DNA from 3 places in the Oryzibacillus soli genome. Region 2 is predicted to be linked to each of the others. Evidence: riboswitches for the same ligand, from Rfam matches in the RefSeq annotation. Region 2 holds a riboswitch; each other region holds the start of a gene.
What was found. A riboswitch is a leader RNA that binds a small molecule or an ion and turns the genes downstream of it on or off. The one in region 2 is predicted to bind cyclic di-AMP.
Positions count from the first base shown of each region.

Region 1: linked by a shared signal. The riboswitch ahead of ACSEXW_RS13185 (stalk domain-containing protein) and the one ahead of kimA (potassium transporter KimA) in region 2 are both predicted to bind cyclic di-AMP.
Region 3: linked by a shared signal. The riboswitch ahead of ACSEXW_RS22330 (hypothetical protein) and the one ahead of kimA (potassium transporter KimA) in region 2 are both predicted to bind cyclic di-AMP.

Region 1 covers NZ_JBPPGJ010000008.1:250,909-261,611, forward strand. The annotation lists gene ACSEXW_RS13155 (4-hydroxy-3-methylbut-2-enyl diphosphate reductase) at 1-767, shown strand, start outside; gene ACSEXW_RS13160 (DUF2062 domain-containing protein) at 769-1,266, shown strand; gene aroF (3-deoxy-7-phosphoheptulonate synthase) at 1,425-2,483, shown strand; gene glnA (type I glutamate--ammonia ligase) at 2,733-4,157, shown strand; gene ACSEXW_RS13175 (hypothetical protein) at 4,226-4,447, opposite strand; gene thpR (RNA 2',3'-cyclic phosphodiesterase) at 4,526-5,113, opposite strand; cyclic di-AMP (ydaO/yuaA leader) riboswitch at 5,190-5,347, shown strand; gene ACSEXW_RS13185 (stalk domain-containing protein) at 5,440-6,183, shown strand; gene serC (3-phosphoserine/phosphohydroxythreonine transaminase) at 6,386-7,468, shown strand; gene ACSEXW_RS13195 (methyl-accepting chemotaxis protein) at 7,618-9,303, shown strand; gene ACSEXW_RS13200 (response regulator transcription factor) at 9,385-10,098, opposite strand; gene trmL (tRNA (uridine(34)/cytosine(34)/5-carboxymethylaminomethyluridine(34)-2'-O)-methyltransferase TrmL) at 10,250-10,703, shown strand, end outside.
Region 2 covers NZ_JBPPGJ010000001.1:384,896-395,598, forward strand. The annotation lists gene ACSEXW_RS01385 (DUF445 domain-containing protein) at 1-496, opposite strand, end outside; gene kimA (potassium transporter KimA) at 549-2,366, opposite strand; cyclic di-AMP (ydaO/yuaA leader) riboswitch at 2,524-2,660, opposite strand; gene yajC (preprotein translocase subunit YajC) at 2,889-3,203, opposite strand; gene tgt (tRNA guanosine(34) transglycosylase Tgt) at 3,247-4,380, opposite strand; gene queA (tRNA preQ1(34) S-adenosylmethionine ribosyltransferase-isomerase QueA) at 4,403-5,464, opposite strand; gene ACSEXW_RS01410 (SpoIID/LytB domain-containing protein) at 5,473-7,572, opposite strand; gene ACSEXW_RS01415 (thiol-disulfide oxidoreductase DCC family protein) at 7,572-8,057, opposite strand; gene ruvB (Holliday junction branch migration DNA helicase RuvB) at 8,054-9,061, opposite strand; gene ruvA (Holliday junction branch migration protein RuvA) at 9,132-9,773, opposite strand; gene ruvC (crossover junction endodeoxyribonuclease RuvC) at 9,770-10,273, opposite strand; gene ACSEXW_RS01435 (CapA family protein) at 10,397-10,703, opposite strand, start outside.
Region 3 covers NZ_JBPPGJ010000019.1:1,765-12,467, reverse strand. The annotation lists gene ACSEXW_RS22365 (S8 family serine peptidase) at 1-2,379, shown strand, start outside; gene ACSEXW_RS22360 (S-layer homology domain-containing protein) at 2,465-3,676, shown strand; gene pgmB (beta-phosphoglucomutase) at 3,782-4,426, shown strand; gene ACSEXW_RS22350 (hypothetical protein) at 4,619-4,837, shown strand; gene ACSEXW_RS22345 (response regulator transcription factor) at 4,974-5,681, shown strand; gene ACSEXW_RS22340 (sensor histidine kinase) at 5,672-7,138, shown strand; gene ACSEXW_RS22335 (rod shape-determining protein) at 7,203-8,333, shown strand; gene ACSEXW_RS22330 (hypothetical protein) at 8,317-8,643, opposite strand; cyclic di-AMP (ydaO/yuaA leader) riboswitch at 8,789-8,923, opposite strand; gene ACSEXW_RS22325 (YebC/PmpR family DNA-binding transcriptional regulator) at 9,119-9,847, shown strand; gene ACSEXW_RS22320 (multicopper oxidase domain-containing protein) at 9,937-10,703, opposite strand, start outside.

The sequences.
Region 1 (10,703 bases), on a different contig from region 2:
ACGGGCCCAACCGTCTCGAAATTCTGGAGCAGATCACCCAGGGCACCGTCATCTTCACCGCACACGGGGTCTCCCCGGAGGTTCGGCAGCGGGCGCGGGACAAAGGGCTGACCGTGGTGGACGCCACCTGTCCCGATGTGACCAAGACTCACGTCCTGATCAAGGAAAAGACGGAAGCCGGCTATCATATCATCTATATCGGCAAGAAGGGCCATCCGGAGCCGGAGGGAGCCATAGGCGTGGCGCCGGACCGGGTTCACCTGATCGAGAAGCCGGAGGAGATCGAGGCGCTCTCGATTCCGACGGATAAGATCGTGATTACGAACCAGACTACCATGAGCCAATGGGACATCAAGATTATCATGAACCTCTTGATCGCCAAGTTCCCCACCGCCGAGATCCACAACGAGATCTGCCTCGCCACCCAGCTGCGGCAGGAGGCTGTGGCGGAGCAGGCCAAGGAGGCGGATCTGACGCTGATCGTCGGAGATCCGCGCAGCAACAATTCCAATCGGCTGGCGCAGGTTTCGGAGGAGATTGCGGGGGTCAGAGCCTACCGGATCGCGGACCTGGGTGAGCTGAATCCCGATTGGCTGAAGGGTGTGAACAAGGTGGCGGTATCCTCCGGAGCCTCCACGCCCACCCCGATCACCAAGGAGGTCATCCAGTATCTGGAGCAGTACAGTCCTGAGAATCCGGATACCTGGGTGATCCGCAGAACCGTTAATATGAAGCGACTCATCCCAACCGTAAGGGAAAAATCCTAATATGAAAAAATGGCTAGCCGGAACCGGGCGTTGGTTCAAATACCGATATATCAAGCTGCTCCGTGCAAAAGGCGGGCCCTCCAAGGTGGCGCGCGGCTTTTCGGTGGGTATCGCCGTAGAGATGTTCACTCTGCCGACGTTCGGGTTGGCAGCCGTTTTGATCATTCCCTTGGTCTATCTCTTGCGGGCGAGCCTTCCCGGGGCCCTCATCGGCTTCGTCTTCGGCAAAATCATCTATATTCCCATGGCGTTCCTGAACCGGATGGTTGGGGACGCCGTCGTACCCGAGGCCTGGCACCGGGCGATCACACATCTGCCGGCCTGGCTCGGGAATATCGTGAGCCCGGCGCTGGACCTGGTCATCGGAGGAATGGCCGTCGGCGCCATCCTGGGTCTGATCATGTACTTCCCGGTATGGCTTCTGCTGGAATGGTACACGGCCCGCCGCAAGGAGAGGCGCCGCAAAAAGGCGGCCTCCAAGCTGCTTCAGATGGAGTAAATTCAAGACCCGCCCGGTGCATCGAGCACGGGCGGGTTTTCTATTAGGGCGAAAAAACGCTTGACGTACAGGCGCTAATCCGATATAGTTACTTTAACGATTAAAAGCATAGAAGCACACAAGCGTTGAAGTGTGCAAGCAAAGGGAGAGTGTTCGGAATGATCGTAGTGACATCCAATAAGACCAGCCAAGAACGAGTGGATGCTATTGTTCGATATATTGAGAAGCACGGCCTGCAAGCGCATGTATCCCAAGGAGAAGACCGCACCGTCATCGGGATCGTGGGCAAGTTCGACTCCCAGCTTGCGGAGCATCTTCGCCAGATGTCCGGAGTGGAGCAGGTTGTCCGCATCTCCAAGTCCTACAAGATGGCTTCCCGCGAGTTCCATCCGGCCGACACCGTCATCAAGATCAAGGGTGTGGAGATCGGCGGCAGCGAGCTCGTGATCATGGGCGGCCCTTGTGCAGTGGAAACGCCGGAGCAGATCGATGAGATCGCCCGTCTGGTGAAGCAAGCAGGTGGCCAAGTGCTCCGGGGCGGCGCATTCAAGCCCCGCACCGGCCCCTACAGCTTCCAAGGCATCGGCGTGGAAGGCCTGAAGTGGATGAAGGATGCGGGTGAGAAGCATGGTCTTCTGACCATCACCGAAGTCATGACTCCGGAATACGTGGATGTCTGCGCCGAATACGCCGACATTCTGCAGGTGGGGACCCGCAATATGCAGAACTTCGATCTGCTCCGCAAGCTGGGCACGATCCAGACGCCCGTTCTGCTGAAGCGCGGCTTCAGCTCTACCTACGATGAGTTCCTGAACGCAGCCGAGTACATCCTGGCCGGCGGCAACCCGAATGTCATGCTCTGCGAGCGCGGCATCCGCACCTTCGAGTCCTACACCCGCAATACGCTGGACCTGGCCGCCATCCCGGTTCTGAAGCAGCTGTCCCATCTTCCGGTTATCTCCGACCCCAGCCACGGTACCGGCCGCAGGGAGTTGGTCGTCCCGATGACCAAGGCTTCCGTTGCCGCAGGCTGCGACGGCCTGATCATCGAGATGCACACCGATCCGGACAATTCCATGACCGGCGACGGCGTACAATCCCTGTTCCCGGATCAGTTCGCAGATCTGCTGTCCGACCTGGAGAAGCTGGCGCCTCTGTGCGGCAAGTCCTTCACCACCCGCAAAGAGCCTATTCTGGCCGGCTCCTGGAAGAAGTAATATTCGGGATTTCAGAAGTGTATATAATGAAGAAAGAGGTTTATTCCAAGGGTTTCCACTGGGAATAAGCCTTTTTGGCGATATTATGAACCGTGCTGTGAAGATACCTAACATGGCCCAAAAAAATACCTTACATAAGTATTGACGCTTAAAACCGAACGTTTTATAATAGGTGCAAGTTGACTGAAAACTTGAACAATCATAGCATTACAAACCAATAATGTTCGGAATTAGGGAGGGTATTTATCCATGTCTGCTCAGAAAGTGCTGGATCTCATCAAAGAAAAAGGTATTGAGTGGGTTGATTTTCGTTTTACCGATATCGGCGGCAAATCCCATCACTTGTCGATCCCGGCATGTGAAGTAGAAGCCGAAACCTTCGAACTGGGCGTAGCCTTCGACGGCTCCTCCATCGCCGGCTTCCGCGGTATCGAAGAATCCGACATGGTTATGATGCCGGATACGGACTCTGCCTTCGTGGATCCTTTCACCGCACATCCGACTCTGGTCATCCTGTGTGATATCTTCACTCCGGACGGCGAGCGTTACGAGCGCGACCCGCGTTCCATCGCCGTTAAAGCAGAGCAATACCTGCAAACCACCGGCGTAGGTACCGCAGCATACTTCGCTCCTGAATCCGAATTCTTCATTTTTGACGATGTCCGCTACGAGAGCGGTATGAATAAATCCTTCTTCGAGGTTGATTCCGAAGAAGGCGCTTGGAACACCGGCCGCAAGGAAGAAGGCGGCAACCTGGGCTTCAAGGTCGGCGTGAAGGGCGGTTACTTCCCGGTAGCTCCGGTTGATACTCAACAAGACATCCGTTCCGAAATGTGCCGCCTGATGCAAGAAGCAGGCCTGCGCATCGAGCGTCATCACCACGAAGTGGCTACCGCCGGCCAAGGCGAGATCAACTTCCGCTTCAGCACGCTGACCAAGACTGCCGACAACCTGCAGAAGTACAAGTACATCATCCACAATGTTGCCCGTCAATACGGCAAAGTGGCAACCTTCATGCCGAAGCCGCTCTTCGGCGACAACGGCAGCGGTATGCACGTTCACCAATCCATCTGGAACAACGACATTCCGTTGTTCTATGAGAAGGGCGCGTACGCCAACCTGAGCGAAATCGCTCTGTTCTACATCGGCGGTATTCTGCACCACGCTCCGGCTCTGATCGCGCTGACCAACCCGTCCACCAACTCCTTCAAGCGTCTGGTTCCGGGCTACGAAGCTCCGGTTAACCTGGTATTCTCCAAGGGCAACCGTTCCGCTGCCATCCGTATTCCGATCGCAGCCGTTAACGCGAAGGGCTCCCGGATCGAGTTCCGTACTCCGGACTCCACCGCTAACCCGTATCTGTCTTTCGCTGCCATGCTGATGGCCGGTCTGGACGGCATCAAGAACAAGATCGACCCGCGCAAGCTGGGCTACGGTCCGGTTGACAAGAACATCTATGAGCTGGCTGACTCCGAGAAAGCCGAGATTCGCAGTGTTCCGGGCTCCCTGGATGAAGCTCTGGATGCACTGGCAGCTGACCACAGCTTCCTGACCGAAGGCGGAGTCTTCACCGAAGACTTCATCAACAACTTCATCGAGCTGAAGCGTGCAGAAGCCAAAGCGGTATCCATCCGGATTCATCCGCACGAGTACTCCCTGTACTTCGGCTGCTAATTGGCAGGTATTCATCAATCACATTCAAAAGCCCTCCGGGATCCTGATCCCGGAGGGCTTTTTTACCGTCACTGTTCGAACCGGAACAGCGGGGCACCCAGATGAACCTGGTGGATCTGACGGTGCAGGGCCGAGACGTACCGGTCCAGCCCATTTTCAAAGTCCCCGTCATTCAGAAGCTCCACGGCCAGAAAGGACAAATCCGGTTCTTCGCCTTTGTGCCGCCATTTGCCGTCTAATAAAACATAATTGCGGTCCCGAAGAACGGTGCGCTTGTGCTCAGTCAACACGGGCGTTCCTCCCTTTCATCCGGATGCTTCTAGGGTGCCCTGATCCGGATGGGCGCGGGGGAAGGAAGGGTGCCAACTTCAGGTGGCGCTGAGAACAGGAAGCCGGAATTCCTTCACGACCTCGTACATGGGACTGCGGCCCAGATGGCTTCGGTACAGGATGACCGAGCCGCTGGTCCATTCGAGGCCGTCAAGGCCAGCCGGCTCAGGCAGCTTGCTTCGGACCTGCGTCCAGGGACGGTCTCCTTGATAACGGCGGGCCAGGGTAATGTGGGGACGAAAAGGCTTGTCCTCTTTGGAATAGCCTACACGGACAAGGGCCTGAAGGACATCCCGCTGGAGACTGACGAGACGGTCTCTGTCCCCTTCCAGGCCGGTCCACAGAATGCTGGGCGCCGCGGGAGGACCGAAGGTGCCCAAACCGCTCAGGCGCAGCTTAAACGGGACGTGGAGAGAAACGGCCTCCTCCAGGGATGCCATAATCCTCGGGAGTCGTTCCTCCTCCGTGTCCCCCATAAAATAGAGGGTAATATGCAGATCCTCCGTGTGGGCCCATTTCTGGAAAGGGTACAGAGCTTTATGGGCACGGGTCCACTCAGCCAAAGACTTCTTGATCTCCGCGGGCAAAGGAACTGCCGTGAACAATCGGTATGTGCTGCCGGACATGGATAGTCCCTCTTTTCTTGTCAGGATGGGGGGCTGGAATGTTTTGGCGGTTGCCAGCCCGTTGCTCGATATGTTAGCTTATGTAGTGCCGAATCCAGCATACATACCAAAATAAAAGTGCTGGTACGGGGGACGATTTACATGGGGTGAATGAGCGCGTCAGTAAGAGCGTGCTAGGGAAAACCTTCTTCCCGAACCCGACAGCTAACCTCGGAGGCTACAAGGAGGACATACAATTGAATATTTTTCGCACAGGGCTGAAAAGCTTACTTTTGACATGTGCGTCGGCGGTCGCTCTTTCCTGTTGGGCAGGGGCTGAACCGGCCATGGCCTCGTCCGCCGCGGGTTCGGACGTGAAGGTCCAGATCAATGACGAGCTGATCCGGTTTCCGGATGCGCAGCCCTTCATCGATCAGAACAAGCTGACCCAGGTACCGGTCCGTTTCGTACTGGAGGAATTGGGATATAAGATCCAGTGGTCCGAGGAGAACGGCCGGATTCGGGTTCATATGCTGAACTCGGACGGTACTCATATTGAAATGGTAACGGGACAGCAGGATGTTGAGGTCGACGGGAAGAAAGTGGAGCTGGCCTCCGCGCCGATCCTTCAGGAAGGCCGGGTCTATATACCGCTCCGGTTCATCTCCGAAGCTTCCGGCATCCGCGTCCAATGGGATCCGAACAATTTCATCGCGATTCTGAACGAGGATGGGAACTATCATGCGCCCGCGTGGTATAAGCCCAAGATGCAGCTGCTCTCGAGCTTCACCGCAACCGCCTATTCGGCCAGTCCGAGCGAGAACGGCGGCTATGGGGCCGTGGACTACTTCGGCAGGCCCCTTCAGCTGGGCACCGTAGCTGTGGATCCCAACGTCATTCCACTCGGCACCAGGCTCTATATAGAAGGTTATTCCTACAACGGGCTTCCCGCCGGCGGAATGTACGCCATTGCCTCCGACACGGGTAGTGCCATCCAGGGAAACAAGGTGGATATCTTCCTGCCAGGCTCCAGAGACAACAGTCTGAAGTTCGGCATGCAGCAGGTTCATGTATACAAATTACCTGAATAAGCGTAACCTATGGCAGTCTCCCGGTTGGGAGGCTGCTTCTTTTTTGGGCCGATGATTTACTCATTTATCTCTTTGATGTTGTTCTTATGGAACGCTGTAAAGGAGAAAAGTAAAATTTGTGTGACAGCCTTATACCTACTTGTAGAACCTAGTGAATCTTGCTATCATAGATGAAAACGTGAAGGGGCAGGTGTGGATTTACATGAAAAGAGCTTATAACTTTAATGCGGGCCCGGCAGCACTTCCGCTGGAAGTTCTGCAGCGTGCGCAAGAGGAAATCGTAGACTTCAAGGGGATTGGCATGTCTATCATGGAGATTTCCCACCGCAGTAAAGAATACGAAGCCGTTAACGACGAGACCCAGCAGCTTCTGCTTGAGCATCTGGAGCTTCCGTCCGGATATAAAGTGCTGTTCCTTCAAGGCGGCGCCAGCACCCAGTTCGCCATGGTCCCGATGAACCTGCTCGCCTCCGGCAAGGTCGGCAGCTACGTCATGACGGGTTCGTGGGCGGAGAAGGCGTACCAAGAAGCTCAATTGATCGGTGAAACCCACATCGCAGCCAGCTCCCAAGAAGGCGTTCTACATATTCCGGCATTGAGCGAGATCCAGATTCCCGAGAATGCCGCTTACCTGCATGTCACCTCCAACGAAACGATCGCGGGGACCCAGTACCAAGCTTTCCCGGATACCGGCTCCATTCCGCTCGTAGCGGACATGTCCAGTGACATCCTGTCCCGCAGAATCGATTCCTCCAAGTTCTCCCTGATCTACGCGGGCGCCCAGAAGAATCTCGGTCCTTCCGGCGTAACCGTCGTTGTGGTCAAGGACGATCTGCTGAAGGAGACCCCGAAGCACCTGCCGACCATGCTTCGTTACAGCACCTACATCAAGAACAATTCCTTGTACAATACGCCTCCGGTTTACTCCATCTACATGGTCAACCTAGTGCTGAAGTGGATCAAGGAAAAGGGCGGCATCGGCGCCGTCGAGAAGCTGAACCGCGAGAAGACCGACCTGATCTACAACGCGCTGGACAACAGCGGCGGCTTCTATGAAGGAATGGCTCAGAAGGACAGCCGCTCCATCATGAATATTACCTTCAAGCTTCAAACCGAAGAGCTGGAGAAAGAATTCTTGGCGGAAGCCAAGAAGAACGGCTTCGTCGGCTTGGGCGGCCACCGCAGCGTAGGTCATCTTCGCGCATCCACTTACAACGCCGTACCTTATGAGGCTTGTAAGGCACTGGTTGATTTGATGGGCGAGTTCCAGCGCAAGAACGGCTAAGAAACCCAATCACCCGGCGGCATGCCCGCCGGGTTTTTTTATATGAATAATTAACCGGAGTTTAAATTTTTTACCTCTTATGATATACTTCACAGATATGATGTTCGGTTGATGTTATATTAGCTAACAACTGCAGGGAGAGAGAGATGATGTCTATGAAGATTACCATCGGACGCAAGCTCGTGGGCGCTTTTATGGCTGTGGCCTTGCTTACGGCGGCCGTTAGCGGCCTGTCCTTCAATTCATTGCGAAACATTAATAAATCCTTTGAAGATCTGGTTGAGGTCAGGGTGCAGGTGCTGTCCCATGTGGAGCGGGTGCAGGTCGCAGGCCTCGAACAGAACGATTACATGAGGGAATATTTCCTTACACAGAATCCTGCTGCGGTCCAGCGGATGCAGACCTCGAACAAGAAGATTATCGACTTAATTGAAGAGGTCCTTCCTTCTGTGGAGAAGGAGGAAGATAAAGCAAGCTTCAAAAAGGTGATCGAACTGGCTAAGGAATACAAGACCCGGGTGGACAGCATTATGATCCTCCCCCATGAGCAGGCGCTTCGAGAAGCATCGTTAAGCTTGTTCCCACTGGCTACGCAGATTTCGGTGCTGGCGGAGGAAATGGCCAATGATCATCTGAAGCGGATGGGAGAGGAACAGAAGGCCGTTCAGGACAGTGCGAATAGAGACCAGACGACCAGTATGGTGGTGAGCTTCATCATCGTGGCTCTTGCCATCGGCATCGGTATTCTATGCTCCTTGCTGATATCTCGGCCTCTCCGCCAAATCACGGCAGCCGCCAAGCAGATCGCCGCCGGTGATTTGACTGTCGGAAAGCTGGGAGTGCGGACGAAGGACGAGATCGGAGATTTGGCCGGCACCTTCGAGGCTATGGTTCAGCAGCTTCGATCCATCATCGGCAAGGTGGAACGCTCCGCCGGAAAGATGGCGGAGAGCTCCCGCTTGCTGACCGAGAGCAGCGAATTAACGTCCCAAGGGACCTCCATGATCTCGGACGTATCGCAGGAGGTGGCAACCGGAGCGGAGCAGCAGGTCCGGGGTGCGGAGGATAGCGCCCGGGCCATGGAAGAGATGACGGCAGGCATCGGTCGGATCGCAGAGTCCTCCGCTTCGGTGTACGAGCAGTCGGTGACGGCCCGAGCCCAAGCGGATGAAGGCGACCGGGCTGCGCAGCGGGCCGTAGAGCAGATGAACGTGATCTATCAAGCGGCCGAACAATCGGCAGAGCGTGTGAGGAAGCTCCACGAGCATTCCACCGAGATCGGCGAGATCATTCAGGTGATCACGGATATCGCCACCCAGACCAGTTTGCTGGCTCTGAACGCATCCATCGAAGCGGCCCGTGCCGGTGAGCAGGGCAGAGGTTTCATGGTTGTAGCAACGGAAGTAAAAAAGCTGGCCATCCAATCGGAGACGGCTGCAAAGCAAATCACAGACCTCATCCACGTGGTCCAGAGGGACACCTCCTCTGCGGTCAAGGGCATGAACGAGGGGATGCAGCAATCCCAGGAAGGTCTCCAGGTTGTACAAGCCGCAGGGCTGGCCTTCACCCGCATCCGGGAGGCGATCGAGCATGTCGCGTCCCAGATCGAGGAAGTGTCCGCAACGTCGGAGGAGATCTCGGCCGGCTCGGAGGAGGTAGCGGCTTCCGTGGAAGAAACCGCCCGGATCGCTCGTCTCTCCGCCGACAAAGTACAGACCGTGGCTGCCACAAGTCAAGAGCAGCTGGCCGCCATCCAGGAGATCGCTTCTTCCGCCGCGACGCTGAACAGCATGGCGGAGGAGCTGCAGCAAGAGGTTTCGCGATTCAAGCTCTAACAGAAGCACACCAAAGCCCCCGCATTGGCCGTTCGATCCATCGACGGTCATGCGGGGGCTTGTTTATGAAGGAGCAGCTGTTTACGCCAAGGATTCCTTCACAGCCGGCTCTGTCAGCTTGTAGCCGACATTGCGGATGGTAATGATGTATTCGGGGCTCCGGGCCTGAGTCTCCAGCTTGTCCCGGAGATGACTGATATGCACATCTACGATGCGGGTATCGCCCAGGAAGTGATAGTCCCATACACCATGGAGCAGCTGCTGGCGGGATAGGACCTTCCCGCGGTGCTTGCAGAGGAAGAGAAGCAGCTCGAATTCCTTCGGAGTCAAGTCTACCGGGTTTCCGTTGACGAGCACCTCCCGTTCGGCAGGAAGAACGGTAATCTTGCCGATCTCAATGGCCGGAGGGTTGGCATCCCCGGGAAGCGCTTGGACCCGCCGCAGGATGGCTTGGATTCGGGAGATCAGCTCTTGGGGACTGAAGGGCTTGGTCATGTAATCATCAGCGCCGTTGTCCAAGCCGGCAATCTTGTCGTTCAAATCCTGCATGGCCGTCAGCATGAGCACCGGCACCATATTATTTTGACTCCGCAGCTTGCGGCATACTTGGATGCCATCCATCTTGGGAAGCATCAGGTCCAGAACGATCAGGTCCGGCCGGAAAGTCGAGGTGGCTTCGAAGACGGCTTCACCGTCGTATACGCAATGGACCTCATAACCGACAAGCTTCAAGTTGAATTCAAGCAGCATGGAGATGGAGGGCTCGTCGTCGACAACCAGGATCTTCTTCTTCATTACTTCATCTCCTTTCGTTCGGGAACACCTTTAGTCTCCATTATGCCATTCCTCTATCAACCGGGTATTAATGAAAAGTTAAACGAGTGTAAAATGCACTTCGGGACAAGTTGGTGTATAATGAAAGGAATCCATGACGAGGTGACATCCAGTGGCATTTCATATTGTGTTAGTCGAGCCAGAGATTCCGGCCAATACGGGGAACATCGCGCGAACCTGTGCCGCTACAGGCACCCATCTCCATCTGGTGCGTCCCCTGGGCTTCCAGACGGATGACCGGACGCTGAAGCGGGCGGGCTTGGATTATTGGCACGCCGTTCAAGTGCATTATCACGACAGCTTCCAAGAGGTGAAGGAGCTGTTCCCGGAGGGGCGCTTCTTCTGCTCCACCACCAAGACGAACCGGCTCTACACGGAGGTCTCCTACCGTGACGGCGATTTCCTGGTCTTCGGGAAAGAAACCAAGGGACTGGGGCCGGAGATTATCGAAGCACATGCGGATACCTGTATCCGGATGCCCATGACAGACGCGGTCCGGTCGCTCAACCTGTCGAATTCGGCTGCCATTGTTCTCTATGAGGCGCTACGGCAAAACAGTTTTATGA
Region 2 (10,703 bases):
CTCGCAAGGCGCTGCTCATGCCGCCCAGACCGTTATGCCGGACGAGGCCGGACAGCTTCTCCTGAAGGAGCCTGACGGCTTTTTCCTCCGGGATGTGATCCAGCAGGCGCAGCAGAAAATCCACCACAGCGGTCCGCACCGACCGCTTCTGGATCAAGCGCGTCAGCTCCACCGCCGCCGCGCCCAGCACTTGGTGCTGCCGGAGCATCTCCTCGATGCTCCGTTTGTTCAACAGCTCGTTCTCCATGGCGGACACGAGCGTCTGCACCATCTTCCCCCGATTGCGGATGATGAGCGAAGTGTGTGGGATCGGCAGGCCGAAGGGATGGCGGAACAGGGCCGTAACCGCGAACCAGTCCGCGGCGCCGCCGACCAGCCCCGCCTCGAAGCCTCCGCGGAGAAGCAGAATCCAGGTGCTGTCCGGCAGGAACAGCGTGATGACAAAGCCGAGACCCATGAAGGCAAGGGACAGCCCTGCCGCATATTTCGTACTCAAGGCACTACCTCCCTAGGGCAAAGGAGCTGTCCGTGAACAGCTCCTTTGTTTTTTAGCGTTGGAGATGGTAAGGCACTGTGGCTATGACCACGTCCTTCCGGTTATACAGATAAGCTCTCAGCAGCAGGCTCGACTGGTTGTGCAGGAAGTTGTGCCACCAATGCCGGGTGATGAATTGAGGGATCAGCACGGTCACGTGATCCGTCTCGGCGGTCTTCCATTCCACGGTATCGATGAACTTCAGGACGGGACGGATGATGCTCCGGTAGCTGGATCTTAAGGTGACGAGACGCACGCCCGGGCTCCATTCCTCCCACTTGGCCTCCATCCGCTCGATGGACTCGTCGTCGAAGCCGACATAGACCGCAATCACATTGTCGGTCATGGACTTGGCATAGCTGAGCGATTGCTTCACGACCCGGGTCACGCCTGCAACGGGTACGACGATCGTATTCCCTTTGATGCACGGTTTCTCCGTCTTGATATCAATGCGAAGCTGATCGGCGATATTCATATAATGGCTGTTGATGGAGTGGAAAATGTACATGACGGCGGGAAGGAAAAGAAAGACGGTCCACACTTGAGAAAACTTCGTTATGATAAAAATCAGAGTGATGCTCAGCGTGGTCAGCATGCCGATCATATTGATCACGAACTTGACGGCGTAGCCCTGAGGCTTCAGCCGGAGCCAGCGCAGCATCATCCCCAATTGGGAGATGGTGAAGGGAATGAATACGCCCACCGCATAGAGCGGGATCAGGTTCTCGGTGTTGCCCTTGAATGATGCGACCAGAATGGCGGAGAATACGCCGAGAAAAATGATGCCGTTGGAGAAGCCCAGCCGGTCACCGCGGACCATGAAGGCATGAGGCATATATTTATCCTTCGCCAGCATGAAGGCGAGGAGCGGGAAGGCGGAATACGCCGTGTTCGCCGCCAGGAAAAGAATAAGGGCTGTGATGCCTTGAATCGAATAGTACAGCACACCGCGGCCGAAGGTGCTCTCTGCGATCTGAGATACGACGGTTACCTTCGGATCGGGAGCAATGCCGTACCAATAGGCCAGCAGACTGATGCCGATGAACATGAAGCCCAGAATGCCGCCCATCATCATCAAGGTTGCGGCCGCATTTCGTTCCGCCGGCTTCCGGAAGTTCGGGATGGCATTGGACACGGCCTCCACCCCCGTCAGGGCCGAGCAGCCGGAGCTGAAGGCTTTGAGCAGAAGGAAAAGACTGACATTGGATACGGAGGTCCCGATTGCTGGCGCCGCGGCATCGATGCCGCCTGTAAGAGCCTTCACGATCCCGGAGAGGATCAGGATGACGATGGCAATGACGAACAGATAGACCGGTATGGCCAGTACAGAGGCGGATTCGGTCACGCCTCTCAGGTTCATGATGGTCAACACGGTAATCATGATGAGGGCGATGGCCACCCGGTGCTCATGCAGGGACGGGAACGCCGAGGTGATGGCATCCGTACCCGCCGATGAGCTGACCGCAACGGTCAGGATATAGTCCACCAGCAGAGAGCCTCCGGCCAGCAGTCCGGTCGAGGTGCCCAGATTGTCCATGGCGACGATATAGGCGCCGCCCCCGCCCGGATAGGCGAAGATGGTTTGACGGTAGGACAGGATGAGTATGAAGAGCAGGCCCAGTACTGCCAGCGAGATCGGCAGCGAATACCAGACCGCGGTGAAGCCCGCCGCCATTAAGACGATCAGAATCTGTTCGGTGCCGTAAGCCACTGATGAGAGGGCGTCCGAGGAGAGAACAGCGAGAGCCTTGAGCTTACTGAGCTTCTCCCCTTCGATCTCGGCGTTCTTCATCGGCCGTCCGATCAGAACCCGTTTGAGCTTGCTTACCATGGCGCATATCCCCTTTTGTCTGTGATGATCGCTCTCCCATCTTCAACTTGTCTTTGACCATAAGTTCTCCAACTCGGCTCAAAACATAATCCGGAACGGGATGACGCATTTTGGGCAACAAAAAAACACAAGGCCCGCCTTGTGCTCATGACACAAATCACCTTCTCTCTTACGCTGACGAGGTTAGCTGCCGGATTCGGATGCGAGAACTCACCCTACGGTCTCATCGACCGATTCACCCCAGATGTTGGGTCCCCCGTTTTCCCCGGATGGGAAATTAAGCGGCATATTCAATTAACGTATGTTATCATACTGCCGCGGGATTCGGCCGGTAAAGTCTGGTATTTCCGCTTTTTGGCGTTCATGCTCTTGATGGGCCTGATGGGTACGTTTCCAAAAAAGCGAGGGTCAGCCGCTCGACGGTTATCTCCCCATTTCCTACGTTTTTCATGATTCGATGACAACTTCATGAAATAAAAAAAGGACCCGCTCCCATGGGGAGAGGTCCGTCCTGCGATGCGCTTACTCAGCGGCAGATTGCGCCGCGGTGGTGACGGCATTGATGGCGGAGCGCTCGAAGGTCAGCTTGGTTGCATCGTTCACGCGCAGAACCACGGTGTCGTCGGTGATCTCCAGAATCGTGCCATGCAGGCCACCGATGGTGGTAACCTTGTCGCCCTTCTTCAGGTTAGCCAGCAGCATATTGCGAGCCTTGGTGCGCTTCTGCTGCGGACGGATCAACAGGAAGTACAAGAGGGCGAACATGGCGATGAAGGGCAAGAATGTAACCAGGGCATTACCGGTGGTCCCGGCGCCGTCTGCGGCCAGATAAAACATGGGAATTCCTCCTTAAGTGGGCTCGGTATAGGAATGTTGTCTTTTAAAACCCTTTGTCGTTCTCGTTCATGCCGTACATCTCGAAGAACTCATCGCGGAAATCCAGCAGCCTGTCCTCCCGGATGGCCTGGCGCACACCGCGCATCAGCTCCAGCAGGAAATGCAGGTTGTGGTAGGTGGTCAAGCGGATGCCGAAGGTCTCGTCGCACTTGATCAGATGGCGGATGTAGGCGCGCGAATAGTTCCGGCAGGTGTAGCAGCTGCACTTGGGATCCAGGGGGCCGAAGTCCTCTTGGAACTTGGCGTTCCGGACAACGAGACGTCCTTCGCTGGTCATGCAGGTTCCGTTCCGGGCAATCCGGGTAGGCAGGACGCAGTCGAACATATCGATGCCCCGGATGGAGCCCTCGATCAGAGCGTCCGGCGATCCTACTCCCATCAGATAGCGCGGCTTATGGGCCGGCAGGAGCGGGGTCGTGTAATCCAGCACCTCATACATCAGATGCTTGGGCTCGCCGACGCTGAGTCCCCCAATAGCATACCCCGGGAAATCCAGGGAAGTCAACTCGGCGGCACTCTGCTTCCGTAAATCCTCATACATGCCGCCCTGCACGATGGCGAAGAGGGCTTGGTCCTTCGGACGGGCGTGCGCCTTCAGGCAGCGTTCCGCCCAGCGGGTGGTCCGCTCCAGCGATTGCTTCGCATATTCATGGGTGGCCGGGAACGGCGGACACTCGTCGAAGGCCATCATGATATCCGAGCCGAGAGCATTCTGGATCTCCGTCGCTTTCTCCGGGGAGAGGAACAGCTTGTCTCCGTTCAAGTGGGACTTGAACGCCACGCCCTCCTCGGTGATCTTCCGCATATCGCTCAGCGAGAACACCTGGAAGCCGCCGCTGTCCGTCAGAATGGGCCGGTCCCAGTTCATGAACTTGTGAAGTCCCCCTGCCTGGCGGACGATCTCGTGACCCGGCCGCAGGAACAGGTGGTAGGTGTTGCTCAGGATGATATGAGCGTCCATCTGCTTCAGCTCTTCGGGCGCCATGGTCTTGACCGTGGCCAGAGTCCCTACCGGCATGAAGGCCGGAGTCTCGATGACACCATGGGGCGTATGGACTCTTCCGAGCCGGGCGCCGGATTGCTTGCAGGTCTTAATCGGTTCGTAGGTTACGGCCATGATTGGATGACCCTGCCTTTCGTTAGTAGATAAACATGGCGTCGCCGAAGCTGAAGAACCGGTATTCCCGCTCTACGGCTTCTTTGTAAGCCCGCAGGATGTTCTCCCGGCCCGCCAGGGCACTGACCAGCATGACCAAGGTGGACTTGGGCAGATGGAAGTTCGTCAGCAGCGCATCCACCAGGAGCATGGGCACTCCCGGGTAGATGAAGATGTCGGTCCATCCGCTGCTGGCCTTGATCTTCCCTTCGGGAAGCTCCGGATCTTGTCGGCTTATGCGCGCCGCCGTCTCCAAGGTTCTGGCGGAGGTGGTTCCTACCGCTACGATGCGGCCGCCGGCTGCCCGGGTCTCATTGATGAGCGCCGCCGTGTCTTCCGGCACCTGGTAGAACTCCGCATGCATCTCGTGTCCTTCGATGGTATCCGCCGATACGGGACGGAAGGTGCCCAGCCCCACATGGAGGGTGACGGATGCCAGACGCACGCCCATCTCTTGGAGCTTGTCCAGATATTCGCGGGTAAAATGCAGCCCCGCCGTCGGAGCGGCGGCGGAACCCTCATGCTTGGCGTACACGGTCTGGTACCGCTCCCGGTCCTCCAGCTGCTCCTTGATGTAGGGGGGCAGCGGCATCTCGCCCAGCCGGTCAAGCAGTTCATTGAAGATGCCCTCGTACAGGAAGCGGACGGTCCGGGCGCCCATCTCCCCCTCCTCCTCCACAACCGCTCGGAGAAGAGGCTGGCCGGGTGCCCCGCCGAAGTGCACCTCCGTCCCCGTCTTCAGCCGCTTGGCCGGCTTGGCCAAGGTCTCCCAGCGATCCTCGCCCAGTGACTTCAGCAGAAGCAGCTCCGCCTTGGCTCCCGTATCCGGCTTCGTTCCGAAGAGCCGGGCCGGAATGACCCGGGTGTCATTGACCACCAGCAGGTCCCCCGGGCGCAAAAAATCAGCCAACTCCTCAAAGCGGCAGTGGCCGATTTCTCCCGTACGCTTATTCAAGGCCAGAAGCCTGGATCCCGTCCGCTCCCGCAAGGGAGTCTGCGCGATCAGGGCCTCCGGCAGTTCAAAATCAAACAAATCCACATTCATCCGATTGTTCAGTCCTTCGTTAAGGTAACCCCTTGGTAATAGGTGGACAGGATCTTCTTGTAGTCGTATCCCAGCTCCGCGAAGCCCCTCGCCCCCCATTGGGACAGGCCGGCTCCGTGCCCGTTGCCGGTTCCGGTAATCGTATATTCCGGCGAGGCAGTGCCGTATTCCATCTGCCCGCTGCCGTTCAGCACGAAGTACCCGCTGTCCGGCAGAGCGGCTGTTTGGCCGCCGGCGGATACGGCATACAGGGTGCCTCCGGAAGCAACGGAGGTCCTTCCGTTTGCTCCCAATATAGTATACCCTCCGGACCGGTCAATTTCAAACCGGGTGCTGGGCAGTCCGCCGAGAAGGGTCCGGAAGTTATCGGGCGCCGACAGCTTCAAGGATTTCCCGTTGGCGTTGAGCTCGGTTACCCGCCCGGAATCCCCCCGGGTCTTCACCTCCAGGCTCGATAACGGCCCTTGAACCGGAGCCAGACCCAGGCCGGGCAGCTTGTCGTTCATGAGCCGAAGCAGCTCATCCGGCGTATATGGGCCTCGCGTCCAGCTGTAGGAGTTGGACTCTTGGGCTTCCCCGAATACGATGACGGAATCGCCGGCGTTCAGCTTGGCCACCGGCGGATTGCCGGTATTGTCCACATAAGGGGCGGAACGGGCGTTGACGCCTGCTTCGGTCACTTGATAGATGGCAAGTCCCAAGGCGGTCTTCCGCCCGCTGTCCTTCAGATAGGAGGAGTGGACATACGCCACCTGCCCGTCCGGAAGCACCCCGCGCTTCCAGATCGCCTTGTTCTTCGCAGCCCCTTCGTCCGGGCTGGGCACCGTCTTCAAGTACGGCAGCGCCGTTCCCCAGACGTCGGCTCCCGAGCTGGACATGCCTCCGGAGTTGGCGGAGAAGAAGGCGGTGATGAGCCCGTCCTTGTCGACGAGCACCTCTCCCGCCGTGGCGTCCACGGCCTGAATGGAGTCGGCGTCCTCGTTGCCGTCATAGACCTGGTCCAGGGTGCTGTCGGAGACGTGGGCGATCTGGTACTTCGTGCCGGACTTCAGCGCATAGGTCCGGGCCGCAACGGCCTGGGCCTTCAGCGCTTCCGCCGGCCAGCCCTTCCCCATCTCTCCGCTGACGACGGAGTACAGATACTGCTCGAAGGGAAGCTCGTTGATGACGGCCAGCTTGCCGTTATGGACGGACACCTCCATGGCGCCCCGGTAGGTCCGGTTCAGCTTCTCCGCCACGGTCAGCTCCCCTTCCTTCGGAGCGATCCAGAGCTTGGCTCCTTGGACCGGGACAAGAAGGAGAGGCACAGACGAGCTTCCGTCGGCCGTACCGGTCACATCGCTCAGCACATTGGCGTAATTGGAGGTATCAGCGGCTGCGGGAGACAGGGCGGGCATCAGCTTCAGCGCCTTCAGCTTGTAAGCCGCCAGCGACTCGGCATCCGCCTCGGCTCCGGTCCAGACGGCGTATTGGAGGACGCCGCCGCCATCGATCAGAGCCAGCGAGCTGTCCAAGCCCGCCTGGGCCAGAGCGGTCCGCTGCTTCTCCGCCTCCGCCAGAGCGGCGTAGGCGCCTGCCTGGAGGCGGAAGGGACCGCCCAGCACCGGCTTCTCCGCCAAGGCGGCCACTGCCGGCAGCTGGCTGAAGCCTACCAGGGCTTGAGCCGCCGCATCCTTGGTCGGATAGCCTGCGGCGGACACGGTGTAGAGTGTCTTGCCGGAGCGCTGGGAGGCCGTGACAGTGATGGCGGCGGAGGCGGTCTTCAGCTGATCCGCCAGGGTCTTGGCCTTGGCGTATTCGCCGGTTTCCAGCAAGCGGACCTGGTAACCATCGCCCGCCGCCCGGAGCTTGCCCGACGGTGCCAGCTCGCCGGGAATCGGCAGTGACGCGGCAGCCGTCTTCAAGGTCAGCGACAGCCCCTTAGGAGAGCTGACGGTGACGGCGGAGACGGTGGACTTCAGCTTGTTCGCTTCCAGGATCAGTCCCACCCGGATGGTGTCCAGCTTCGGCACGGCCGCTTCCGCCGGTGCAGGGCTGAACGCCGCCGGGGTGGCAAGGAGGGTCAGGATCAGGGCTACCGCCGCAGTACGGCGGATCGGGTTCGACATCAGGACGATTCTCCTTTGGTTGTTGATTCGTCTTGCGGCTCCGAGCGGGCCTGCTGTCCCGGCCGGGCCGGAAGCCGGCAGGCGCCGGTGCTGCAGCCGGCTTCACTCTTCCCGAAGAGCCGGTAGCGGTGCCGGGCGATGAGCCGGTATACGGCGTCTGTCAGACTCCGCAATCCCGGCACCCGGTACAGCGGAGCCAGCCACGCCAAGGCGGGCACAGTCTGGAGGATCCGGACCACCGAAGCGGCTCCCCGGTAAACCCGGCCTTGCCCGTCAATCAGGTGCAGCTCGGCAAGAAGCTCCTCCGGGGACGTCCCTGGAGGCAGCTGGGCGGGATCCGCCGTCTGCAGCGGCTGCATGTGGAGCTGGGCTGTGGTCCGGATGCGGCGGAGCTTCTCCACCGTAGCCAGACAAAGGTTGCATTCTCCGTCATATAACAGGAGCAGCGACTCAGGCTGCTGGGACGCCCGCTTGGTCATGGTCATCCCTTGGGCTCCGGAGGCGTCAGCCCCAGATGGCGGTAGGCCAACGGGGTTACGGTGCGTCCCCGGGGCGTCCGCTGGATGAAGCCCAGCTGGAGCAGGTACGGCTCATACACGTCCTCGATGGTCTGGCTTTCCTCGCCGATGGTGGCCGCGATGGTATCGAGCCCGACGGGGCCGCCTTGGAACATGCGGATGATAGACTCCAGCATCTTATGGTCGATGTGGTCCAGACCCTTGTCATCCACCTGGATCTGGTGGAGCGCCTTGCGGGCCAGCTCCAGCGTGATGATGCCGTCGCCCTTCACCTGAGCGTAATCACGGACCCGCTTCAGGAGCCGGTTGGCGATCCGGGGCGTTCCCCTGGAGCGCTTGCCGACCTCGCGGGCGGCTTCGCCGATGATCTCGGCGCCCAGAATATCGGAGGTACGGCTGACGATATAGGTCAGCTCATCCTCCGTGTAATATTCCAGCCGGCTGACGACGCCGAACCGGTCCCGGAGGGGCGCGGACAGCAGGCCGGCCCGGGTGGTGGCCCCGATCAGGGTGAACTTCGGCAGGTCCAGCCTCACTGAGCGGGCACTGGGTCCCTTGCCTATAATGATGTCCAGGGCGAAGTCCTCCATGGCCGGATACAGCACCTCCTCCACCGTCCGGTGCAGCCGGTGGATCTCATCCACGAAGAGAACGTCGCCCTCCTGCAGGTTGGTCAGGATGGCGGCCAGGTCTCCGGGACGCTCGATGGCCGGTCCGGAGGTGGTCCGGATATTGACGCCCATCTCGTTGGCGATAATGGTGGACAGCGTGGTCTTGCCCAGGCCCGGAGGGCCGTAGAGCAGCACGTGGTCCAGCGGCTCCCGCCGCTGCTTCGCCGCCTCGATGTACACCTTCAGGTTCTCCTTCACCTGCTGCTGGCCGATATATTCGGATAAGTACCGGGGGCGGAGGCTGAGCTCCACCGCTTGGTCTTCCATCATAAAATTCGCGGAGATGATCCGATCCTCCATGCGTGATACCCCCTTCGTTGTTGCGCTTCCTTCATGCGGGCTCGGGCGGCCCTCCGATCAGCGGACTTCCTTAACCGTGGAACAGCGCCTGAAGCCCCAGCTTCACCAGCACGTCCACCGGGTCGCCGTCCTTGGCCTTCTCTTGCACCTTGGGCCAGACGCGGTCCGTCTCGGCCTCGCTGTAGCCCAGGGCCATCAGCGCTTCCTTCGCCTCGCGCCATGCGGCCGTACCGCCGCCCGGCATCCGGAGCTCCGGCTTCGAGGCGGCCGTTGAGCCGCCGAAGGCAGCGGCCGCCGTCACCGCCATCGGCAGGTCGGCCAGCTTATCCTTCAGGTCCAGAATGATCCGCTGGGCCGTCTTCTTGCCGATGCCGGGCAGCTTCATCAGGAAGGTTACGTTCTCCTGGTAGATGGCGCCCACCACCTCTTCCGGCCGTCCAGCCGAAAGGATGCCGATGGCCACCTTGGGCCCGATCCCGCTAACCTCCAGCAGCCTCCGGAACAGGGACTGCTCCTCCCGGGTCTCGAACCCGAAGAGAAGGATGGCGTCCTCCCGGACATGGTGATGGATATACAAGGTCAGCTCTTCCTTCTCCTTCGCCGCCAAGGCGTAAGGATTGGCGCAGAATACCCGGTAGCCTACCCCGTGAACATCCAGCACCGCATAATCCGTATCCGTGAATGCGAGCTTCCCCCGCAGAAAATCGATCATGATCCCGTTACCCCATTTATCTTGTTTAGTAAGGTGGAGGAATGGGCGTGGCAGATGGCCACCGCCAGCGCGTCCGCCACATCGTCCGGCTTGGGCGCCGCCTGCAGCTTCAGGTACATGCGCACCATCTCCTGCACCTGCTTCTTCTCTGCCTTGCCGTAGCCGACAATGGCCTGCTTGACCTGCATCGGCGTATACTCCGCCACCGGCAGTCCCTGTTGGACAGCGGCCAGAATCAGCACCCCCCGCGCCTGGCCCACCGTAAAGGCCGTCGTAACGTTCCGGTTGAAGAACAGCTGCTCCACCGCAACCGCATCCGGCTTGTATTTGTCTATCAGCTGCACCGCCGCCTCATACACCTGCTTCAGCCGAAGTCCCGGGTCGGTCCCCGCTTCGGTCTGAATGCAGCCGTACTGGACCGGAGTCAGCTTGCTGCCTTGCTTGTCGATAAAGCCGAACCCGACGATGGCTATCCCCGGGTCGATCCCCAAAATGCGCACTGGTGACTCTCCCATCCGTCCGACACGCGAACATATGTATTCCTTCTTTGCCATTATAGCAGAAAACCCGGGGGTTGAGTACCGACGCGCGACGCATTTGATCCTTCACCAAATGTGAACTGTTCATTGCGGGACGGAGAGCTCCGGCATCCACTCGAGCATCCGCTTGCGGATGGACTCCCACTCGTCGGCTACCCGCTCCCAATCCTCCTGCTCCAGACGGCTGAAGGGAATAACCCGGTAGCAGCTCCAATTGCGGTATCGGTTATAGGTAGGTTGAAAAGCAGGCGCCTCCAGCCGCAGGCTCGGCGGAGCGTCTCCTCTCACCGTCTTGACGGCCTCCACGGTGGCCATTCCGCCGATCAGCTGGGGCAGCCGATCCTGGGCGGACAGGAAGTTGCCCAAGGAATACATGACGAGGGCTCTTCCT
Region 3 (10,703 bases), on a different contig from region 2:
GGAAGAGCCCTGCTATCCGCTCTGGAGACCGCCGGCACGGGAACCTTCACCTTGACGGGCTATGAAACGCTGCACTTTCCGGGAGATACCTTGGCCGACTCCTCCTCGAGGGGGCCAGCGCTGCCCGGCTATGAGATCAAGCCGGATCTGACCGCTCCCGGCGTGGGCATCCGATCGTCCGTACCGGTGGAGAACGGTGGAGACCGCTATGCCTACGGGGCCTACTCCGGAACGAGCATGGCGGCTCCCCATGTCGCCGGGGCAGCGGCCCTGGTACTCGATAAGGAGCCCGGGCTGAAGCCGGATGAGGTGAAGTCTCTCCTGATGAACCAAGCGGTTCCCATGGAGAAGCCGGACCATGCCCGGTATTCCCTCATGGGGCAAGGAGCCGGCCGATTGGACCTGCCCAGCACCCTCCAGGCGAAGGCCGTGGCCATGGTCCGGGAAACGACGGACGCCACTCCCGGCGGCGAAAGCACGGAGTACCATACCGGAAGCCTCTCCTTCGGCCTGCTTCAGCCTGGGGAAACGGTGTCCCGTACGGTGGACGTGAAGAGTGTGGCCGGGCAGGCGGCAAGCTATGCCCTATCCACACATTGGACCGGCGCCGGTGCCGGCAGCTTGGAGACCGGTGTCACCCAGGTTCAAGTGGAGGCGGGGGGCAGCTCCAGCTTCGAGGTGACGCTAGGCGTGCCGGCCGATACTCCGTCCGCCTGGTATGAGGGCGAGATCCTCCTGACGGGGGCGGACGGGGAGCTGGCCATTCCGGTTTCCGTCTACGTGCCGAATGTGGTGTCCGATATCGAGATCTTCCCGGAGCTGTTCTCTCCGAACCGGGATGAGGAGCAGGACGTGGCTGCGGTCAGCTTCAGCGTCAATCTGGAGAACCGGTATCTGTCCTTGGACGTTTATAACGCGGGCACGGGTAGTTGGGTCGGCACCCTCTTCGAGGAGGAGGCCGGCACCGCTCCCGGAACCTTCGCCATCAACGATTGGGAGGGCTTCGTATGGGATCAGCAGGGCCGCTTCGTGCTTCCGGACGGCTCCTACCTCATCATTCCTTGGTACGGAGATGGAGCCGATAAGTATATGCTCGAGTCGGAGGCGGTTCCGTTCGTCGTCGATACGGATGCCCCGGAAGTCACCTTCGACCCGATCCGGGTGGAAGGGGAGCTGGGGACGATTCGCGGACAGATCGGCGGTGATCTCCTGATCGACCATTTCGGAGATTATCGGGGCATATTTGTAAGAGCATGGTACAAGGAAGGCGGCGTCTGGCACGATGCGTCGGGAGACATAGAGGACGACGGTACCTTCCGGATCGATTTCCCGGTTCATACCGGAGAAAATGAGATCGAAGTGTACGTCTTCGATGCGGTCGGCAACGGCAGGATCGTACCGGCTCTGGAGCAGACCTTCACGAAGGCTCCTCCCTCCGGATCGGGAGCCGCTGTCTCTGCGGTCCCTTCCAAGACGGAGGTGAAGCCGGGCGAGCCCTTCACGGTGGATGTACGCTTCAGCGGGTTGGAGGATTTGTACTCGGCTCAATTCAGTCTGACCTATGATGCCGGATTGACGAAGGGAGACACGATTCCCAGCGTCACGATGAGCGTCTACCAGCAGCAGCAGGACCCCGGGAGCAGTCTGATCGTGAAGGAGAAGATTACGGCACTGGGTGACGGCCTCGTCCGCACCGATTATATCCTCTCCATGACCGGGGAGGTCCAGGGCTATACGGGCGACGGCATCTTGGCCGCCTTCCCCTTCCAGGCCGGATCCACGGGGAATTACTCCTTCGGGATCTCGGACGTGCGGTTCCTGAATAGCAGCGGGGGAGAGCTGGACCCCGGAATTCTCTCCGGAACGGCTGTGAAGGTGACGCCGAACGGAGGCGGCGGACCGGTGGAGCATGCCGTTGCGGGCACTATCCGCGCCGAAGGTCTTCCGGTTGATTTCGATTACAGCACCGTCTGGTATGAAGGAGCGGACGGCAAGCTGCAGGTGACCGTCGAAGCGTTGAACGGCCAGGGAACCGTCGTCAAGTGGGGAACCGTCCAAGCGGACGGCACCTATGCACTGAGCCTACCGGCGGGCAGCTATACCATCCGAGTCCGCATTCCCGGCTACAGCAGCGTCTCCCAGACACTCCATGTGAACGGTCCCGCCTCGCTGGACTTCAGGCTGAGGGAGTCCGCAGCAGGGGACGTCTCCGGCGACTCTCGGATCGATCTGCTGGATCTGAACCGTGCGGCACGAGCCTTCGGCAAATCCGCACCTTGGACCAGCAAAGCCATAGGCGAGGCCGACATCAACCGGGACGGCGTCGTGAATATGCTGGACATTTCCTACATCCTGGGCAACTTCGGCTCCGGCGAATAAGATCCACCACGGCCGGCGGGGAGTATTCTCCGCCGGTTTCATCAAGTCTCAGAACGCATCCATCGCTTCAGGAGGAGACTTAATCATGAGAAACCTGCATCGAACCATCCTGGGCCTCTCGGCCTTCGGCCTGGTTCTCTGGGCGACGGCCCCTGCGGGCCAAGCGGCAGCCCCGGCTTACGACACGAAGATTCCCCAGATTCGGGTCGCCCTGTCCCAAACGGCCGTTCAAGCCGGTGACACCTTTGAAGCGGCCTTTTGGCTGCAGGGGTACTTAGGGGAATACGGAGGGATCGAGGGCTTCGAACTCCAGGCCGACTACGACCCGGAGCTGCTCCGGCCTGATCTCTCTGGAGGCTCCGAGGTGTTCCGGAGCCGTATCTTCCCGGCCTCCGCCAAGCCGATCACGTGGATGCAATCCGCGGAGCCGGCGGGCACTCTCCGGTTCGCCCAATCCCTTCCGCCCCAGAGCGGCTCCGGGCAATTCTACGGCAGCGGCAAGCTCGGGGTCGTCACCTTCAGGGCCCTGAAGGACGGTGCGGCTTCCATCACGCTCCGGAATACCGTAGTGATCAAGCCGGGCAATCCGGGGGTGAACATCCGGCACGCGACTAACCGGCCTTCCGTCACCATCGGCGTGTCGGCCAAGCCGGAGGAGGATCGTCTGACGGCTGTGGGCAGTATGCCGAAGAACGCGGCAGCCAAGCGAACGGAGCAGGAGATCATCGGCTCGTTCACGGATAGGCTGGAGCTTGCGGAGGTGCCCTGGGCCCGGGAGGCCATCGCGGCGCTGACACAATACGGGGCCGTCAAGGGGATGCCCGACGGCTCGTTCCGCCCGTCCCAGCCGATGACCCGGGCGGAATTCGCTCATTTGGCGGCTATGGCCCTGGCAATGGATATGGAGCAGCGACCCGCTCCCACCTTCGGGGACATTCTGCCCGGGGATTGGTACTATGACGCTGTGGAGACCGCTTCCGCCCAAGGGCTGATCAACGGCTATGCCTCCGGGAACGGAAGCCGGGTCTTCCGGCCGGAGAACGTCATTACGAGGGCGGAGATTGCGGCCATTTACTCGCGGGTTCTGGACCGGGTGAAGCAGCCCGCTGCCGTGCCCTCCCGGAAGGAGCCCGATTTCCGCGATGTCGCGCCGGACCATTGGGCCCGTGCCTCGATCGGCCGCCTGTACCAGTGGGGGATCGTCAACGGGAAGGACGCGAACTCGTTCGACCCGGAGGCTACCGCCACCCGGGCAGAGGTCAGCGTCATGCTGCATAAGCTGCTGCTGGTTCGGTAGGCGGCCGGAATTCATTTCCATCGGTTCGGCATAATAACGAACGGGGGGAGCGCCGCATGCGTTCCCATCCCATTGCCGAGGATGGAAATGAAGGAGCTGGGCCGTATGTGGAGAAAAGCGGTGATCTTCGATCTGGACGGCGTGATCGTGTCCACGGACGAGTATCACTACCGGGCATGGAAGCGGATGTGCGAAGAGGAGGGCCTCCCCTTCGACCGTAGCATCAATGAGCGGCTTCGCGGCGTCAGCCGGATGGACAGTCTGTCCATTATCCTGGAGCAGGCCGTCCGCCCCTATTCGGAGGAGGAGATGCGGGTCTTGGCCGAGCGCAAGAACGAGTACTACAAGGAGCTGTTGGCGGGGCTGTCGCCCAACGATCTTTTGCCGGGGGTGCAGGAGCTGTTGGAGACGCTTCGCCAACGGGGAATCCGGACGGCCATCGGCTCCTCCAGCAAGAACACGCCTCACATCCTGAAGCGGATCGGGCTCGCCGACGCCTTCGAGGCCGTGGCCGACGGGAACGGAATCACCCGGAGCAAGCCGGACCCGGAGGTCTTCCTGCTGGCCGCGCGGAAGCTGGGTCTCGCCCCGGCGGATTGTGTCGTGGTGGAGGATGCCGAAGCGGGGCTGGAAGCGGCACGGTCGGCGGGAATGAAGGCGGTGGGCGTCGGTTCGGCCTCCGAAAGCCTGCTGGCGGATGTCCGGGCGAAGGATCTGTCCCAGCTGGGACTGGAGCAGCTGTTGGGTTAATGAATCAAGATTAACCAAGGAGCCAAGCGGACCGTTTCCGCCTGGCTCCTTGGTTTTTTTTCAAGCCTCGGGAGAGATCATGGAATGATCATCCTTTTTTAACAATGAGTTCATCACGGGATCATGGTCCGTTCAACTTTGGAGGGTAAAGTGGGTGATGTACCGAATCCAAAGCCGAAAGGGGTATGGGACATGAAGACGCTGAGCAAGTGGGCAAAAGGCTTCTCCGCCGTTGTGATAGCGGCGGGACTGATGGCGGGATGCTCCGCCGGCAAGGATAGTCCGGCGGATACGAATCCGCTGGAGGGGAAAACCGCCCCGTCCGGGAAAACCGTTCCATCGGATGGCACCGGCACGGGCGCTTCCGCCCAAACATCCTCCCCGAATCCTTCGTCCCCCGCTGCGAAATGATCCTTCAAGCGTGGCAGGCGTCACCGGCACCGTCCGGCGGCGCTTTTTTCCATTGGCCCGTATCCTCCGCCTGCCCACCCAAAAACGCCCCGTCCGAAGAATACTATAAGGATACGAAGGATGGGAGGGAGCGGTTCTGAATCATTGGAAGGTCTTGATTGCCGACGACGATCCGAATGTGAGGGAGATCATCCGCCTCTATTTCAAGCAGCATCAAATGGAGGTTATGGAGGCCAGCGACGGGGAGTCGGCGTTGGCACTGGCGGCGGAATCCCAGCCGGACATCGCCATTCTCGACGTCATGATGCCGGGAATGGACGGGTTCGAGACGTGCCGGGAGATGCTGAAGCGTTACGACTTCCCCGTCATCATGCTGACGGCCAAGGGGGATGAATTCGACCGGGTGCTGGGCTTGGAGCTCGGTGCCGATGACTATATCACGAAGCCCTTCAGCCCGCGGGAGCTGGTGGCCCGGATCAAGGCGGTGTTCCGCCGGATGCAAAAAAGCCGGGCGCCTCAGGACCACGGCGCGGCTCTTGTCCTGTACGAGTTCGACGGACTGACGATTCATCTGGACCGCCGGGAGGTCATGGCCGGGGGCGAACGGATCGCGCTGCGGCCCAAGGAGTTCGACCTGTTGGCTTATATGGCCAAATCGCCGGGCAGCGTCTACACGAGAGACCAGCTGCTGGAGCGGGTGTGGGGATATGATTTCCTGGGCGATATGAGGACCGTGGACGTTCATGTCAAGAAGCTGCGGGAGAAGCTCCTCCCGTGGAGAAGCGACTGCATCCACACCGTGTGGGGAGTCGGTTATAAGTTCGAGGCTGCGCCATGTTCTTGAATTGGAATAAAAGCATCTTCCGCAAGCTGCTGTTCAGCTCCATGATTACGGTGCTGCTGGGGCTGTGCGCCGTCGGGCTGGTCATATCCTTCCTCGCCAAGGACGGCATCGTCGATTCCAAGGGACAGGAGCTGCTCCGCCAGGCGAAGCGGGTCAATCTGGCTATTCAGAACCGTCCGGCGCCGGATGAGAGCTTTAAGGAGCTGCTGCTGTTTTTCGACCAATCGTACGATGCCCGGATCTGGGTCTTCAACAAGGAAGGGAATATTGTGTCCACCTCCTCCAAGGATGAAGTCAACGCGGGGAAGTCCGTTAACGGGGACATCGTCCGTCAGGTAACCGCAGGCGAGGAGGCGGTGTGGAGCTTCCGCTTGGACGGCCAGAAGGAAGAGATGCTCTCGGTGGCGGTGCCCTGGGGCAAGGACAACTCCGTCTACGGAGGGATCGTCATGTATGCCCCCATGACCCGGATCAACGAGACGATCAGCCATCTCCGGGAGAACATCCTGTGGGTCACGCTTCTCGGCATGCTGTTCTCCTTCACGGTCTCTTCCTATCTGTCCTGGTCCATCTCCAGACCGCTTCAGAAAATCGACAAAGCTGCAGCGAAGATTGCTTCGGGAGATTACAGCGAACCCATCCTCATCCGGTCCAAGGACGAGCTCGGCGAGTTGGCCTCCACCTTCAACGAGATGATGGAGAAGCTGGGCCGGGTGGAGGGGGAGAAGAGGAAGCTGGACCAGCTCCGGCATGACTTTTTGGCCAATGTATCCCACGAGCTCCGGACCCCGCTGACGGCGATGCAGGGATTTCTGGAGGCGCTTCAGGACGGCATCATCGAGGCGCCGTTCCAAGACCGGTATTATGAGATCATGTACCAGGAGACCCTCCACATGAACCGGCTGGTGGACGACATTACCGACCTGATGAAGCTGGAGAACCGGGAGATCGTGCTGACCCGCACGGCGGTGGAGCTGGAGCCGCTGCTTCGCAAGCTGGCATTCAAGTTCCGGCAGGAAGCCGATGCGCGGGGGACGGTGCTGCAGACCGTAGTGGCTGACGGATTGCCTATGGCTTACGCCGATCCGGACCGGCTGAAGCAGATTCTCAACAACCTGGTGATGAATGCGGTGAAGTTTACCGAGAACGGGTCGGTTGAGCTGAAGGCGGAAGCCGGAAGCGACGGGCGTACGGTGCTCATCACCGTGACGGATACAGGCATTGGCATCTCCGAGGAGGACCGGGAGCTGATCTGGGAGAGGTTCTTCAAGGTGGACCGGGGACGGCCTCGCAAGAACAAGGGCTCCGGCCTGGGGCTGGCCATCGTCCGGGAGCTGGTGGAGCTGCATCAGGGATCGATACGGGTCGAGAGCGAGGTCGGGCAGGGAAGCTGCTTCCAGGTTCATCTGCCGGCTGTCGATGCCGGCGGCCGGTCCGGGGATAAGGGAAAATGTTAACGGTTCGATCATACTTTGGACATATCCTTCCTCTAGAATGTGTTCCATGGAAAGGATGATGGACATGCAATGGTTGAAGGGTTGGGAAACGAAGCTCGGGATCGACTTGGGAACGTCGACCACGATCATATATCAGAAGGGCAAGGGCATCGTCCTGAGCGAGCCGTCGGTGGTGGCGTACAACCGGGAGAGCGGTCATATCGAAGCCGCGGGGGAGGAAGCCCGGGCGATGGTCGGCCGGACGCCGGGGTATCTGGAGGTCGTCTTCCCGTTGAAGGACGGGGTCATTGCCAATTTCGACATGACCACCGTCATGCTGCAGCACTTCGTCAAGAAGCTGGAGGGGCGAATGTCATTCCTTCGGACAACCAGCATGTTTATCTCAGTCCCCTGCGGCATCACGAATGTGCAAAAGCGGGCGGTGGAGGAAACCGTCATCCGCAAGGGGGCCAAGAAGGCCGTAGCCGTCGAGGAGCCGCTGGCGGCCGCTTGGGGGGCCGGACTTCCGGTGCTGGAGCCGACCGGCTGCATCATCGTCGATATCGGAGGAGGCACCATCCAGGTGGCGGTGCTGTCCCTCGGCGGCATCGTCGTCAGCCATTCCGTGAACCGGGGCGGCATGTCCATCGACAGGGAGATTGTGGAGCACGTGAAGAAAACGTATAATCTCGCCATCGGGCTCCGGACCGCCGAGGACGTCAAGATCCGCATCGGGTCGGCGGTTGCTCCGGAGAAGGATGCTTCAATGGACATCCGGGGGAGAGATCTGCTGACCGGTCTGCCGAAGACGCTGTCCGTTAACGCAACGGAGCTCCATATGCTGCTGGAGGATTTCATCACCTCGACGGTGGAGGCGGTCCGGACGACGCTGGAGCAGTGCCCGCCGGAGCTGGCCGGCGACATCATGGACCGGGGGATTACGCTGTGCGGCGGCGGGTCTCAGCTTAGCGGGCTGGACCGCCGGCTGCAAGCCGAGATCCGGGTACCCGTCCGGATCGCCGACCGGCCTCAGGAGTGCGTAGCCCTGGGCATCGGCCGGATGCTGGGCGGCCAATCATCTGCGTCGGTTATGGGGGAGGCTGCGGAGTCAAGCTCCGCAGGCAGGATCCTTAATCCCGCAGGGTGGTACATGGGACCAGGCAGGGATGAGGATGCAGAGGAGGAGGAAGAGGCCACCATTACAACAGTATCTTGACCAGCTCCCAAAGCGCATCCCGCAGCTCGTAGGCCCTGCTCCAACGGTCGGCAAGCCGGACGCACCATCCGGCGCCGTCGGAGGTGAGCTGAAGGTCGGAGCCGTATTCGGTCAGAAGCTCCATCAGCTCTCCGAGGGACAGCAGGGGAAGCGTTTTGTGCTTCTCAATGCCGTTGACATAATAGACCATCTCCTCGCGTTCTCCGATGGCCACGTAATCGCCCTCCTGGGGGATCCAGCGCAGCCGCAGCTTATTCTGCTGCTCCGGAGTGAGCTCGAGCAGATGGTGGGGAGCAATCCGCTGGTTCATCGAATCCCGCCTTTCTTTCTTTGAGAAAAATAGAAAGCCCATGACAGCATAGAACGCCTCTCTGCCGAGTGAGCGTTCCATGATGTTATGGGCCATAATAGAAAAAGGACCGCATCGGGTCCTTGTACGCAAGCGTACGTCATAAAGTTGACCCATCTATCGCTGACGAGGTTAGCTGACGGACTAGGGAAAGATGGTTCCCTTCATGATGGACATGATTCGCCCCGAATAAGTGGTTCCCCCGCTTTCCGACTATGCGGAAATTAAGCGTATCTTCATGATAAGGCATGAGACCTTAATGGTCAACCCGAACGGAAAGCGGACACTGTCCCGCAGAGCCCCCCAATTCCCTTCGCCGCGGTTCTTCGAAACCGTAGCTTGTCCTAGCACCGCTTTATTGCATATAATGGTACAAGGATCACCATGGCTTGCGGGCTGCCGCAAGTGGGAATAATAAGAAGAAAGCGGGTTCATCATGGGACGTAAGTGGAATAATATCAAAGAAAAGAAAGCTTCCAAGGATGCCAATACCAGCCGCGTGTACGCCAAGTTCGGCGTCGAGATTTACGTTGCGGCGAAGAAGGGGGAGCCCGATCCGGAGTCCAACCAGGCCTTGAAGTTCGTACTCGAACGGGCCAAGACCTATAATGTCCCCAAAGCCATCATCGACCGCGCGATCGAGAAGGCCAAGGGCAACTCGGAGGAGACCTATTCCGAGCTCCGCTACGAGGGCTTCGGTCCGAACGGATCTATGCTCATCGTCGATGCACTTACCAATAACGTGAACCGTACAGCCGCGGACGTTCGTTCCGCGTTCAACAAGAACGGCGGCAGCATGGGGGTTAGCGGCTCCGTCGCGTATATGTTCAGTCCGACCGCCGTTATTGCCGTGGAAGGCAAGACGGCGGACGAGGTGCTGGAGCTCTTGATGGAAGCAGATGTAGACGTTCGGGACATCGTAGAGGAAGAGGACACGGTGGTCGTATACGCTGAGCCGGATCAATTCGCCGCTGTCCAGAATGCGTTCAAGCAGGCAGGGGTGAAGGAGTTCTCTACTGCTGAAATCAGCATGCTGGCCCAAAATTTCGTCACCCTCGGAGACGAGCAGATGACTCAGTTCGAGAAGCTGGTCGATGCCCTCGAGGATCTGGAGGATGTCCAGCAAGTGTACCATAATGTAGAGTACCCCGAAGACGAAGAATAAGAAATTCTCATATGATCATAAAAAGCTGCCGAACCGGATGGGTTCGGCAGCTTTTTTTATCGGAGCAGGGGAGCTCTTGCTCGGTCCGGTCAGTGCTTCATCGTTTCCCCGCCGTGGTCCAGCCCGTCTGCGGTTACGCGTAGAACCGCTACTGCACCTTTTGACGCATGGTTGAACTGGTGAGTCACGATCGGGTAATCTCCCTCTTCGGTAACTGTAAATTCAACGATCGCGCCACCGCTGGCCGGAAGCAGAACGGTCTGCATGCCATGGAGTATGTTGCCCGGGTTCCCGTCCAGATACACGGTGTCCATAATCGTGCCCACCACGTGGAAGGAGGAGACCTGGTTGGGGCCAGCATTGTTCACGTAGAGACGGACGGTGTCGCCGGGCTTGGCCATCAACGGCTTCTCCTTCAGTCCGTAGTCGTTTCCATTGAACACGACATAATCCGGCTGTCCGTCGGTCATATCCTCCCAATCCTGCTCCTTGTAGAACTCGCTCTGCACGATGGTATACGAGCGGTCCACCAAGGCATCCGTCGGATAGCCGCCTTGGGGCTCCACGATGATGGTCCCGTACATGCCGTTGGCGATGTGGGCCAAGACGGGCTGGGTGCCGCAATGGTACATGAATACGCCGGGTGTCGTGGCGGGATAGGTGAAGGTTCCCGATTCGTCGGGCATCACGTCCACGAACTTCTTGCTTGGCGCCGCATGGACCGCGTGGAAGTCCATGGAATGGGGGAGGAACGGATCCCGGTTCTTCAGCGTGAAGGTCAGCACATCCCCCTCGCGTACGCGGAGCACGGGTCCCGGAACAATTCCGTTGAAGGTCCAAGCGTGGTAGATCGTGC